Regions from separate parts of the Methylobacterium sp. 092160098-2 genome, predicted to be linked through region 1. Evidence: predicted binding sites of a transcription regulator. Region 1 holds the regulator's gene; the other holds the start of a gene.
The links. Region 1 encodes PhoB, which activates phosphate uptake and scavenging genes when phosphate is short. Its sites were predicted from a motif close to TGTCATNNANCTGTCAT; they were not measured.
Positions count from the first base shown of each region.

Region 2: ppk2 (polyphosphate kinase 2) is a predicted target of PhoB. The motif match lies at 1,678-1,694, and genes of this name have one in related genera.

Region 1 covers NZ_JAQPZJ010000001.1:4,206,955-4,211,926, reverse strand. Annotated here, with positions in the region: gene PQI07_RS19820 (protein-disulfide reductase DsbD family protein) at 1-1,741, shown strand, start outside; gene phoB (phosphate regulon transcriptional regulator PhoB) at 1,889-2,584, opposite strand; gene phoU (phosphate signaling complex protein PhoU) at 2,773-3,492, opposite strand; gene pstB (phosphate ABC transporter ATP-binding protein PstB) at 3,611-4,426, opposite strand; gene pstA (phosphate ABC transporter permease PstA) at 4,447-4,972, opposite strand, start outside.
Region 2 covers NZ_JAQPZJ010000001.1:1,695,480-1,700,451, reverse strand. Annotated here, with positions in the region: gene PQI07_RS08080 (cupin domain-containing protein) at 1-328, shown strand, start outside; gene PQI07_RS08075 (hypothetical protein) at 444-1,304, opposite strand; gene PQI07_RS08070 (hypothetical protein) at 1,364-1,639, opposite strand; gene ppk2 (polyphosphate kinase 2) at 1,794-2,711, shown strand; gene PQI07_RS08060 (hypothetical protein) at 2,792-3,040, shown strand; gene PQI07_RS08055 (hypothetical protein) at 3,564-3,791, shown strand; gene PQI07_RS08050 (helix-turn-helix domain-containing protein) at 3,799-4,755, opposite strand; gene PQI07_RS08045 (Ros/MucR family transcriptional regulator) at 4,877-4,972, shown strand, end outside.

The DNA.
Region 1 (4,972 bases):
CGAGACCGAGTGCGTCCCCGGTTCGGCCGATCTCGCCCTCACCCTGCCGGTGGGCAAGGCCGAGCCGGACCCGGCCAACGCCGCGCTGTTCGCGCGCGCCCGGGCTGCCCTGCCCGCGCCGGCGCTCTGGCCCCTGCGCCTGTCGAGCCAGGGCGACACGCTGCAGCTCGATTTCGCCGCGACCGGCCTGAAACCCGAATCCATCCGGAACGCCGCCTATTTCCCCTATGCCGAGACGGCGATCGACAACGCCGCCGCGCAGGTGATGACCGTCGACGAGACCGGTCTGCATCTGACCATCGCGCGCAGCAGCCCGACCGATCCTTTGCCCGCCGCCCTGCCCGGCGTCCTGACGATCGACGAGGTCGGTACGGACGGCACCCGCCGCCTCGCCTTCGCGTATGGTGACGAGCCGGTGCTTCCTGCCGTCGCGGCCGCGTCGAGCGCGCCGAATCCGGCCGGAGCCCCGCCGGCCGCCGCCGAGTTCGACGCGCTGACCCTCGCGACCGCCGCGGCCTTCGCCTTTTTGGGCGGCCTGATCCTCAACCTGATGCCCTGCGTCTTCCCGGTGCTGTCCATCAAGGTGCTGAGCCTCGTGCGGCATGCCGGCGAGGGCCCGGCGCGGCTGCGGCTGCACGGCCTCGCCTACACGGCCGGCGTGCTGGCGAGCTTCCTCGGCCTCGCATCCCTGCTGATCGCCCTGAAGGGCGGTGGGGCCGCGATCGGCTGGGGCTTCCAGCTGCAATCGCCCGCCATGGTCGCAGCCCTCGCCTATCTGCTGTTCGCTATGGGCCTGAGCCTGTCCGGAGTGGTCCATGTCGGCGGCCGGCTCGCCGGCCTCGGAGACGGCCTGACCCGGCGTGCCGGCCTGAGCGGCTCGTTCTTCACGGGTGTGCTGGCGACCCTGGTGGCGACCCCCTGCACGGCGCCGTTCATGGGCTCGGCGGTGGGCTTCGCGCTGACGCAGAGTGCCGGTGTCGCGCTCGCCGTCTTCGCGAGCCTCGGCCTCGGCCTCGCCCTGCCCTTCCTGGTGCTGACCCTCTGGCCGCCGGCCCTGCGGGCGCTGCCGCGGCCGGGCGCCTGGATGGAGACCCTCAAACAGGTCCTGGCCTTCCCGGTCTACGCCACCGTGGCCTGGCTGATCTGGGTTCTGGCGCAGCAGGTCGATCCGCGTGGGCTGCTGGCGGCGCTGATCGGCCTCGTCCTGGTGGGCTTCGCCGCCTGGGCCTGGGAACACGGCCGCGCCGCCGCGCCCGGGGCGGGCCGGGTCGCGCGGGTCGCTGCGGCCCTCGCGCTAATCGCCGTGTCGGCCCTCGCCGTGACCCTTCCGCGGGACCGCGCCGCGCCGTCGGCGCAGGCCGCCGCCGACGGGGTCGAGCCCTTCACTCAAGCGCGTCTCGACGCCCTGGTGGACGCGCACCGCCCCGTCTTCGTGGACATGACCGCCGCGTGGTGCATCACCTGCGCGGTGAACGAGGCGACCTCGCTCAACACCAAGGCCGTGCGGGCCGCGATGGCCGAGCGCGGCGTGACCTACATGAAGGGCGACTGGACCAACCAGAATCCCGAGATCACCCGTCTGCTGGAGAAGCACGGGCGCAGCGGCGTGCCGCTCTACCTCCTCTATACCGGAACCGGAGCGCCTCAGGTGCTTCCGCAGATCCTCACCGAGGGGACGGTTCTGGCGGCGCTCGACGCCGTGCCGGTCGCGTCCGGCCGGAGCGCGGCGCTGACCCGCTGAATCTGCGCGAGGCCCGGGGGGCCGCCGGGCCTCGCAGCATCCGCCGGCCTCGAACGTCCCTGGCTCCCTTCGCTGCAAGCGGGCGGGCGGCGCGGCCGACCGGCCTCCGGCCCGGAACCCTTTGTCCCGGAACGCTTCGCGCCCCTCTCAAGCGTCGAGCGAGAACGTCTCGTCGAAGGCGTAGCCCGAGCCGCGGACCGTACGGATCGGGTCGGCTTGGCGCGGGCCGTTCAGTGCCTTGCGCAGCCGCCCGACATGGACGTCGACCGTGCGCTCGTCGATGTAGACGTCGTGTCCCCAGACCCCGTCGAGGAGCTGCTCGCGGGAGAAGACACGGCCCGGCGCCAGCATCAGGAATTCCAGCAGACGGAACTCTGTGGGGCCGAGATGCAGCTCCTCGCCGCCGCGGCGGACGCGATGGCCGGTGCGGTCGAGTTCGAGGTCGCCCGCCGCCAGCCGGTCCGAGACATGGGCGGGCTTGGCCCGGCGGAGCAGCGCGCGGATCCGGGCAAGCAGTTCCGGGACGGAGAACGGCTTGACGATGTAGTCGTCGGCGCCCGTCCCGAGACCGCGGATCCGGTCGCCCTCCTCGCCCCGGGCAGTGAGCATGATCACGGGCAGCCGCTCGGTCTCCCGGCGCGCCCGGATCCGCCGGCACAGCTCGATGCCCGACAGGCCGGGCAGCATCCAGTCGAGCAGGACGAGATCGGGGATCCGCTCCGCCAGGAGCAGCTCCGCGTCGTCGCCCCGAGCCGCGGAATCCACCAGAAAGCCCTCGGCTTCCAGATTGTAGCGCAGCAGCGTGGTCAGCGCCTCCTCGTCCTCGACGATCAGGACTTGCATGCTCACGTTCGAAGATCCGTTCACGAAGCGGCGCCATACGGCCTGCAGGCGCGCCGACTCTCCTTGGAGTTGGCGGGCAGGCAGAGGGTGCAGGAGGCGCCGCTCAGCCTCAACCCGCACGCTCCGATTCTCCGGCGGCGCCCCACAGGAGCGCGCGCAGGCCGACGCCTGGACCGGGGGCGGCCCGCTTACGGAGCCGGCACCCCGTCCACGGTCGCATAGTTCGACGCATCGTTCTTCGGCCGGTCGCCCGCCAGGGCCTCGCCCGTGGCGAGATAATGGATCGTCTCGGCGATGTTGGTGGTGTGGTCGCCGATCCGCTCGACGTTCTTGGCGCAGAACAGAAGATGCGTGCAGAACGAGATGTTGCGCGGATCCTCCATCATGTAGGTCAGGAGCTCGCGGAACAGCGAATTGTACAGGGCGTCGATCTCGCCGTCCCGCTCCCAGACATCGTGGGCTGCCTGGACGTCGCGGCTCGCATAGGCGTCGAGAACGTCCTTGAGCTGGCCCTCCGCGAGGTCGCTCATGTGGCGCACGCCGAGAACGATCTTCTGGGCCGGCGCCTGATCGGAGATCGCCACCACCCGCTTGGCGACGTTCTTGGCGAGGTCGCCGATCCGCTCGAGGTCGCCGGAGACGCGGATCGCCGAGATCGTCTCACGCAGATCGATCGCCAGGGGCTGACGCCGGGCGATCAACAGCACGGCGCGCTCCTCGATGTCCCGCTGCAGGGCGTCGAGGCGCTTGTCGGCGACGATCACCGCCTGGGCGAGCGTGTCGTCCCGGCGCACGAGGGCGTCCGTCGCCTCCGCGGTCATCTTCTCGGCCACGCCGCCCATCTCCGAGATCGAGCGACGCAGGTTCTCCAGGTCGGTGTCGTAGGAGGTGACGATATGGCCGGGCATGGCGAATCCTTCGATGGGTCCCGGGGGCGGCGCTCCGGGGAGGCCCTCGGGGACCCGCCGGCCCTCCGCGGATGCGGCGACCGGACGGCCTTCCCCGAGACCGGAGCGTCCAGGCAGACTAGCCGAACCGGCCGGTGATGTAGTCCTGGGTGCGGCGTTCCGTCGGGTTCATGAACATCCGGTTGGTCGGACCGAACTCGATCAGCTGGCCCAGATACATGAAGGCGGTGAACTGCGAGATGCGCGCCGCCTGCTGCATGTTGTGGGTGACGATCACGATGGTGAACTCGTCGCGCAACTGCTCGATCAGCTCCTCGATGCGGCCGGTGGAGATCGGGTCGAGGGCCGAGGTCGGCTCGTCGAACAGGATCACCTCCGGGCGCTGCGCCACCGTGCGGGCGATGCACAGGCGCTGCTGCTGGCCGCCCGACAGGCCCGTGCCCTGCTGCTTGAGCTTGTCCTTCACCTCGTCCCAGAGGGCGGCCTTGCGCAGGGAGGCCTCGATCCGGCCGTCGAGTTCGGATTTCGGCAGCTTCTCGTAGAGGCGCAGGCCGAAGGCGACGTTGTCATAGATCGACATCGGGAACGGCGTCGGCTTCTGGAACACCATGCCGATGCGCGAGCGCAGCTCGTTCAGGTCGATGGAGGGGCTGAGGATGTTCTCGCCGTCCAGGAGGATCTCGCCCTCGGCCCGCTGCTCCGGATAGAGGCTGTAGATCCGGTTGAAGCAGCGCAGCAGGGTGGACTTGCCGCAGCCCGAGGGCCCGATCAGCGCCGTGACCTGCCGGTCGTGGAAGTTGAGGTTGACGTCCTTCAACCCGTGGAAGCTGCCGTAGTAGAAGTTCAGGCGCTTCACGGCGATCCGCACGGGACCGCCCTCGTCGGCGCGGTTGCGGTTCAGCTCGACCGTGGGGATCGCGGAGGCGGCGTTCATCGTCGTGTCCTCGAAGGGTCTCAGCGCGAGGTCTGCGGCTTGATCACAAGGCGGGCAATGATCGACAGCACCAGGATGGTGGCGGTGATCAGAAGCGCGCCTGCCCAGGCGAGGCCCTGCCAGTTCGGATAGGGCGACAGGGCGAACTGGTAGATCATCACCGGCAGGTTCGCGACGCCGCCCATCAGGTTGGCCGAGAACCAGGAATTGTTGTTGAGGGCGGTGAACAGCAATGGCGCCGTCTCGCCGGCGATGCGCGCCAGGGCCAGGATGATCCCGGTGACGATGCCGGCCGAGGCCGCCCGCCACGTGACGTTGATGATCACCGTCGAGGGCGGCGCCCCGAGCGCCGCGCCGGCCTCCCGCAGGGTTCCGGGGACGAGCCGCAGCATGTCCTCGGTGGTGCGGACGATCACCGGAACGGCGATGATCGCGAGCGCGACGCCGCCGGCCCAGCCCGAATAGGTGCCCATCGGCCGCACCATCAGGGTGTAGACGAACAGGCCGATCAGGATCGACGGCGCCGAGAGCAGGATGTCGTTGAGG
Region 2 (4,972 bases), 2.5 Mb from region 1:
GGCCGGCACGGTGGCGATCCAGCCCGACGCCAAGACCGGCGTGCACCATCACGGCGAGCTGGAGAGCGTGATCTACGTGGTCTCCGGCCGGGCCCGGATGCGCTGGGGCGACAAGCTCGAATACGTGGCCGAGGCCGGCCCCGGCGACTTCATCTTCGTGCCGCCCTTCGTGCCGCACCAGGAGATCAACGCCTCGACCGACGAGCCCCTGCATTGCGTGCTGGTGCGCTCCGACAACGAGGCGGTGGTGGTCAACCTGCCCGATGTCGAGGCCGCCGAGACGCCCGAGACCGTCTACTGGGTCGATCCGATCCACAGGCATCCGTGAGCGACCGGCGCCCGCGGCGATAGGCCGGACGCCGCGCCCCGGCGGCCGCGTCGAGTGCGACAGCGGCCTCGCCCGGCCGGCCCACCGCGTCTTCCCGCCGGACGCCCCGCCGGCCTCAGACGGGCCCCGATCCGGGATGCGGGCCCATGCGGCGGCGGTCGTGTTCGATGGCGAAGACATGGGCGTAGAGGTTGGCGACCCAGCCCCGGCCCTCGACCGTGAGGTCGAGGAAGCGGATCGCATCCCCGATCACGGGCTCGATCTTGCCCCAGAAGAAGGACGGATAGCGCTCTGCAAGGTCGGCCGGGCTGTCGTAGCCGAGTTCCGCGTTGACGCCGATCTCGGCGAATTCGTGAAACAGCGCATTCAACTTGCGCGGATAAAGCGGGTCGCCGAGCTGCCCGATCAGGTCGGCCGCCCGCAACAGGCCCGCCTCGGTCCCGGTCTCGCGATGCGCGTCGTCTTCCGGCACCGGGAAGCGGGTCAGCTCGATCGCCCGGATGACCCGGCCCGCATCGACGAGATCGTGCGTGCCGAAGCGCTCTTGGACAGCGAGTTTCGAGCGCTCGACGTGATACGGCGCCAGCGCCGCATCGGAGGCCCCGCGGGGCAGGCACACGGTCCCGCCCCGCGCGTCGATGACGAAGGCCTGGGCCCGGTCGCCCGCGCAGACGCCGCGCACGTAACCGATGTCGTGGTAGAGGGCGGCCAGGATCATGTGCAGCCAGTCCTCCGGCGTGACACCCTCGTGCAGGAAGCGGCCGCGCAGGATGTCCTGGGCGACCAGGGTGACGAGGGCCGTATGATCGCCGTCATGGTAGAGGGCATCGCTCCCGACGATCCGCTCGATCGTCAGGCGCGCCGAGGCCTCGATGATCTCGGCATAGCGCGGCTCCCGACTGCCGAAGGTCCGCTGGTAGGTGACGGCGAGGTGCTCGCCGAGGGCATCGGCGAGCATCTTGGTCGCGTCGAACATGGTCGGGCCTCGCCGTCAGCTGCGGCCGGCGGCGACGCGCCCGGCCGGGTCGGTGCAGATCACGTGGACCGCTCCCCGCGTTGCACCAGCCGTTCTTCGAGATAGGCCGCCGCATCCGCGTAGAGTTCGTAGCGGCGGAGCAGGACCGCGCGCTTCTCGGCCGGCGTCGCCGCATCGAGCTTGCCATGGGCCTTGTCGGCGCGGGCGCGCAGCTTCCTGGCGAGCTTCTCGAACGCCGCGTCGATCCGGGCGCCGACCTTCTCGCCTTCGGCCCGGGCCGGATCCCGATCGTCCGGCGCCCGCCCCGGCGGGGGCTTCGTCGCTTCTCCAGCCATGACGCGTCTCCGGTCGCGGTGCTCCGTGGCCGAAGCGTATGACGGAACGATCACGGGTGCGATACCGGATCGTCCGCCCGCGGACCGATCGCTTCTCAGGCCTGTCACGGAAGGCTGCTCTAGCTCGGCCGTCCGACACGCAGGGGGACCCGCGATGAGGCTCGACGACAGTGCTGCCCTGGATGCCGCCCTGGAGGCGATCCGGCGCGACCTTGCCGACAGCTACGATGAGGAGGTGGAACTCGGGCTCGAGGAGGAGCGCCTCGATCGGCTCGCCGCCGACGGCGCACAGCCCGAGCGCCTGGACCGCAAGGTCTATTTCCGCGAACTGCTGCGCCTGCAGCACGAACTGGTCCGCCTCCAGGACTGGGTGCAGGATCGGAAGCTGCGTGTCGTCGTCCTCTTCGAGGGCCGCGATTCGGCCGGCAAGGGCGGCGTGATCAAGCGGATCACCCAGCGCCTCAACCCCCGCGTCTGCCGCGTGGCCGCCCTGCCGGCCCCGAGCGAGCGCGAGCGGACGCAATGGTACTTCCAGCGCTACGTCTCTCACCTGCCGGCCGGCGGGGAGATCGTGCTGTTCGACCGGTCCTGGTACAACCGCGCCGGGGTCGAGCGGGTGATGGGCTTCTGCACCGAGGCGGAGGTCGAGGAGTTCTTCCGCTCGGTGCCCGAGTTCGAGCGGATGCTGGTGCGCTCCGGCATCGTCCTCCTCAAATACTGGTTCTCGATCACCGACGCGGAACAGGAATTCCGCTTCCAGATGCGGATCCGCGATCCGCTCAAGCAGTGGAAGCTGTCGCCGATGGACGTCGAGTCGCGTCGGCGCTGGGAGGATTACACGCGGGCGAAGGAGGACATGCTGGCGCGCACCCACATCCCCGAGGCGCCCTGGCGGGTGGTCGAGGCGGTGGACAAGCGCCGGGCCCGCCTGAACTGCATCAGCCATCTGCTCGGCCAGATCCCGTACGGCAGCGTGGAGCACCCGCCGGTCCACCTGCCGGCCCGCCTGCGGCATGCGGATTACGTGCGCGGTCCGGTCCCCGCCGAGATGTACGTGCCGGACGCGTACTGAACGGGGCGCCGCGGCCCGGGGCGGGAGTCGTGATCCTGTCGTGCAGACGCCGCTATAGCGCCGCCATGGCGAAGCGCCCGATGACCCTCGACCTGTTCACGACCCTCGACATCGTCGATGACGACGTCTCGGCCGTCGTGGACGCGTATCTGGCCGATCCCACGCCCGGCTCTGTGGCGTTCGGGGACGGCTTCCGCATCGACCCTGCGGTGGCGGTGGCCTCGCATCCCTTCGCCCGGACGCTGATCGATCAGCCCTGGGCCGATACCGGACTGCGCCGGGCGGCGATCCGCGCCGCCATCCTGCTGGCGGAGCCCGAACGGGTCTGATCGAACCGGGCCGTTCGGCCCGTGACTGCCGCGCTCGGGATGGCGGGGCCCGTCGCACCGCCGGCGCGGTCGCGTCGCGGCGGCGCCCGGTCGGCCCGCTTGCGCGCGATCTGCGCGCGATCTGCGCCCGGGTCAGACCTCCTCCTAAAGCGGTACGCGCGTGGCCTTCCATCGGCGCGGCGACCCGGATCTATCCTGGGGCGATCACGGGGCGGATGGACGGCCCGCCGCCACGGTGAACGATTGGTTTACCCAATCGGCAAACTTGCACCGACCGCCCCGATCCGGATGCGATCGGCCGGCGTTCTACGGGCAGTTCCACCGGAGACGTGCTGCCATGCTGATCTTGAATCCGCTGACCGGACAAACCGTCGAGGTGCGTGTTCCCCGGCCGAAGCCGAAAGCCGCCTGAACGCGCGTCGCGTTCCGCTCGGCGGGCGGCCCGGGAGGCCTCCCGCGCTCCGCTCGCTTCCCCTGCACGTCCGCGGCATCGGCGGCGTGCCCCTCCAGACCCGCCTACGCCATGATGCCGACCGACCTCGACAGACCCGCCGAACTGACTCTCTGGCCGGGCTACGCGCCCGCCCGGGTCGCCGACTCGCGCAGCTTCCCGACGCTGCGGGCCGCCCTGGCCGCCGCGCTCGCGGCGATCGACGCCGAGGATGCCAGCCCGTGGATCATCACGGAGGACGGCGACATCCTCGCGCCGGGATGGATCCGGGCGAACTCCGCGGGGGCCCGTCCCCAATAGCCGGCCGTCAGCCCGCGATCCCGGGCGCCCTCCGGTAATCGCTCGGTGAGAGTCCGTAGCTCTCCTTGAAGCGTCGGCTGAAGTGGCTCTGGGTACTGAAGCCGCAGCTATAGGCCAGCTCGCCCACGGACAGGTGGCTGAAGCCGGGATCCGTGAGCCGCTGTGCGGCGCTCTCCAGACGCCGCCGCCAGATCCAGTCTGCGATGTTGCGGTCCTGCTCGCGGAACAGCGTCTGCAGGTGGCGCAGCGACACGCCGACCGCCGCCGCGAGCTGGGTGGGGTCGAGATTCACGTCGCCCAGATTGGCCTCGATGTGGGCCAAGGCGCGCTGAAAGATGAGGATCCCCTGGATGTTCCTCGGGGGCTCGTGGGCGAGGCGCTCCGCGATGCTGGCGACCACCAGGTCGACGCCGATCGAGGCCATGCGGTTCGCCATGTCCGGGGTCATCTGACCGGCGGTGCGGGCGAGCTCCTGGAAGAAGGTCGTGACCATCGACGTGCCGACTTGGTCGGCCCCGATCGTCAGGGCCGTGAAGCGGCGCGTCGAGCCGAGCGCCCGTTCCAGGCACGCGCGCGGCATCTCGATGAACAGCGTCTGCGTGTCGCCATCCGAACCCATGACGGCCGGTCGCCGATCCATCACGACGATGTCGCCGGGATTTTGGATCGCGGTGCGATCGTCCTGCGCGCTGAACACGCGGCCCTTCAGGGTGATCGCGACGTTCAGCGTCTCGTATTTGCCGTGCCGCCGGATCGTGTCCGGGGTCGCGACGGTCGTGACGGCACTCTGCGTCACCCGCGTGATGAGCAGAGGTCCGACCTCGGCGGCCTCCAGGGAGCCGGCGAATCCGTGAGCGGCGGTGGGCGTAAGTTCGACAGGCACAATGCGATCGAAGATCGTCTCACGCCAGAAGCGGAAACTGTCTTCTGGCGCGTAATCCGCCGTCGAGAACAAAGTCCTCATTGCAACTTCTTGTATTCGGGCGCCCGCGTGCGCGCTCAGGAAAACGGTAGCACGCTTCCAGGCAAGCGCAATGGGACGGACCAACCTATGAAGGTTTTCATCCCATTCAGGAGGCCGCCCCGTGTCCCCATCGACTCCGATGAGCCCCCAATCCAATATCGAGCTGGTTGCTGGGCTCGTCGTTGCCTACGTGTCGAATAACCGGGTCCCCGTCACC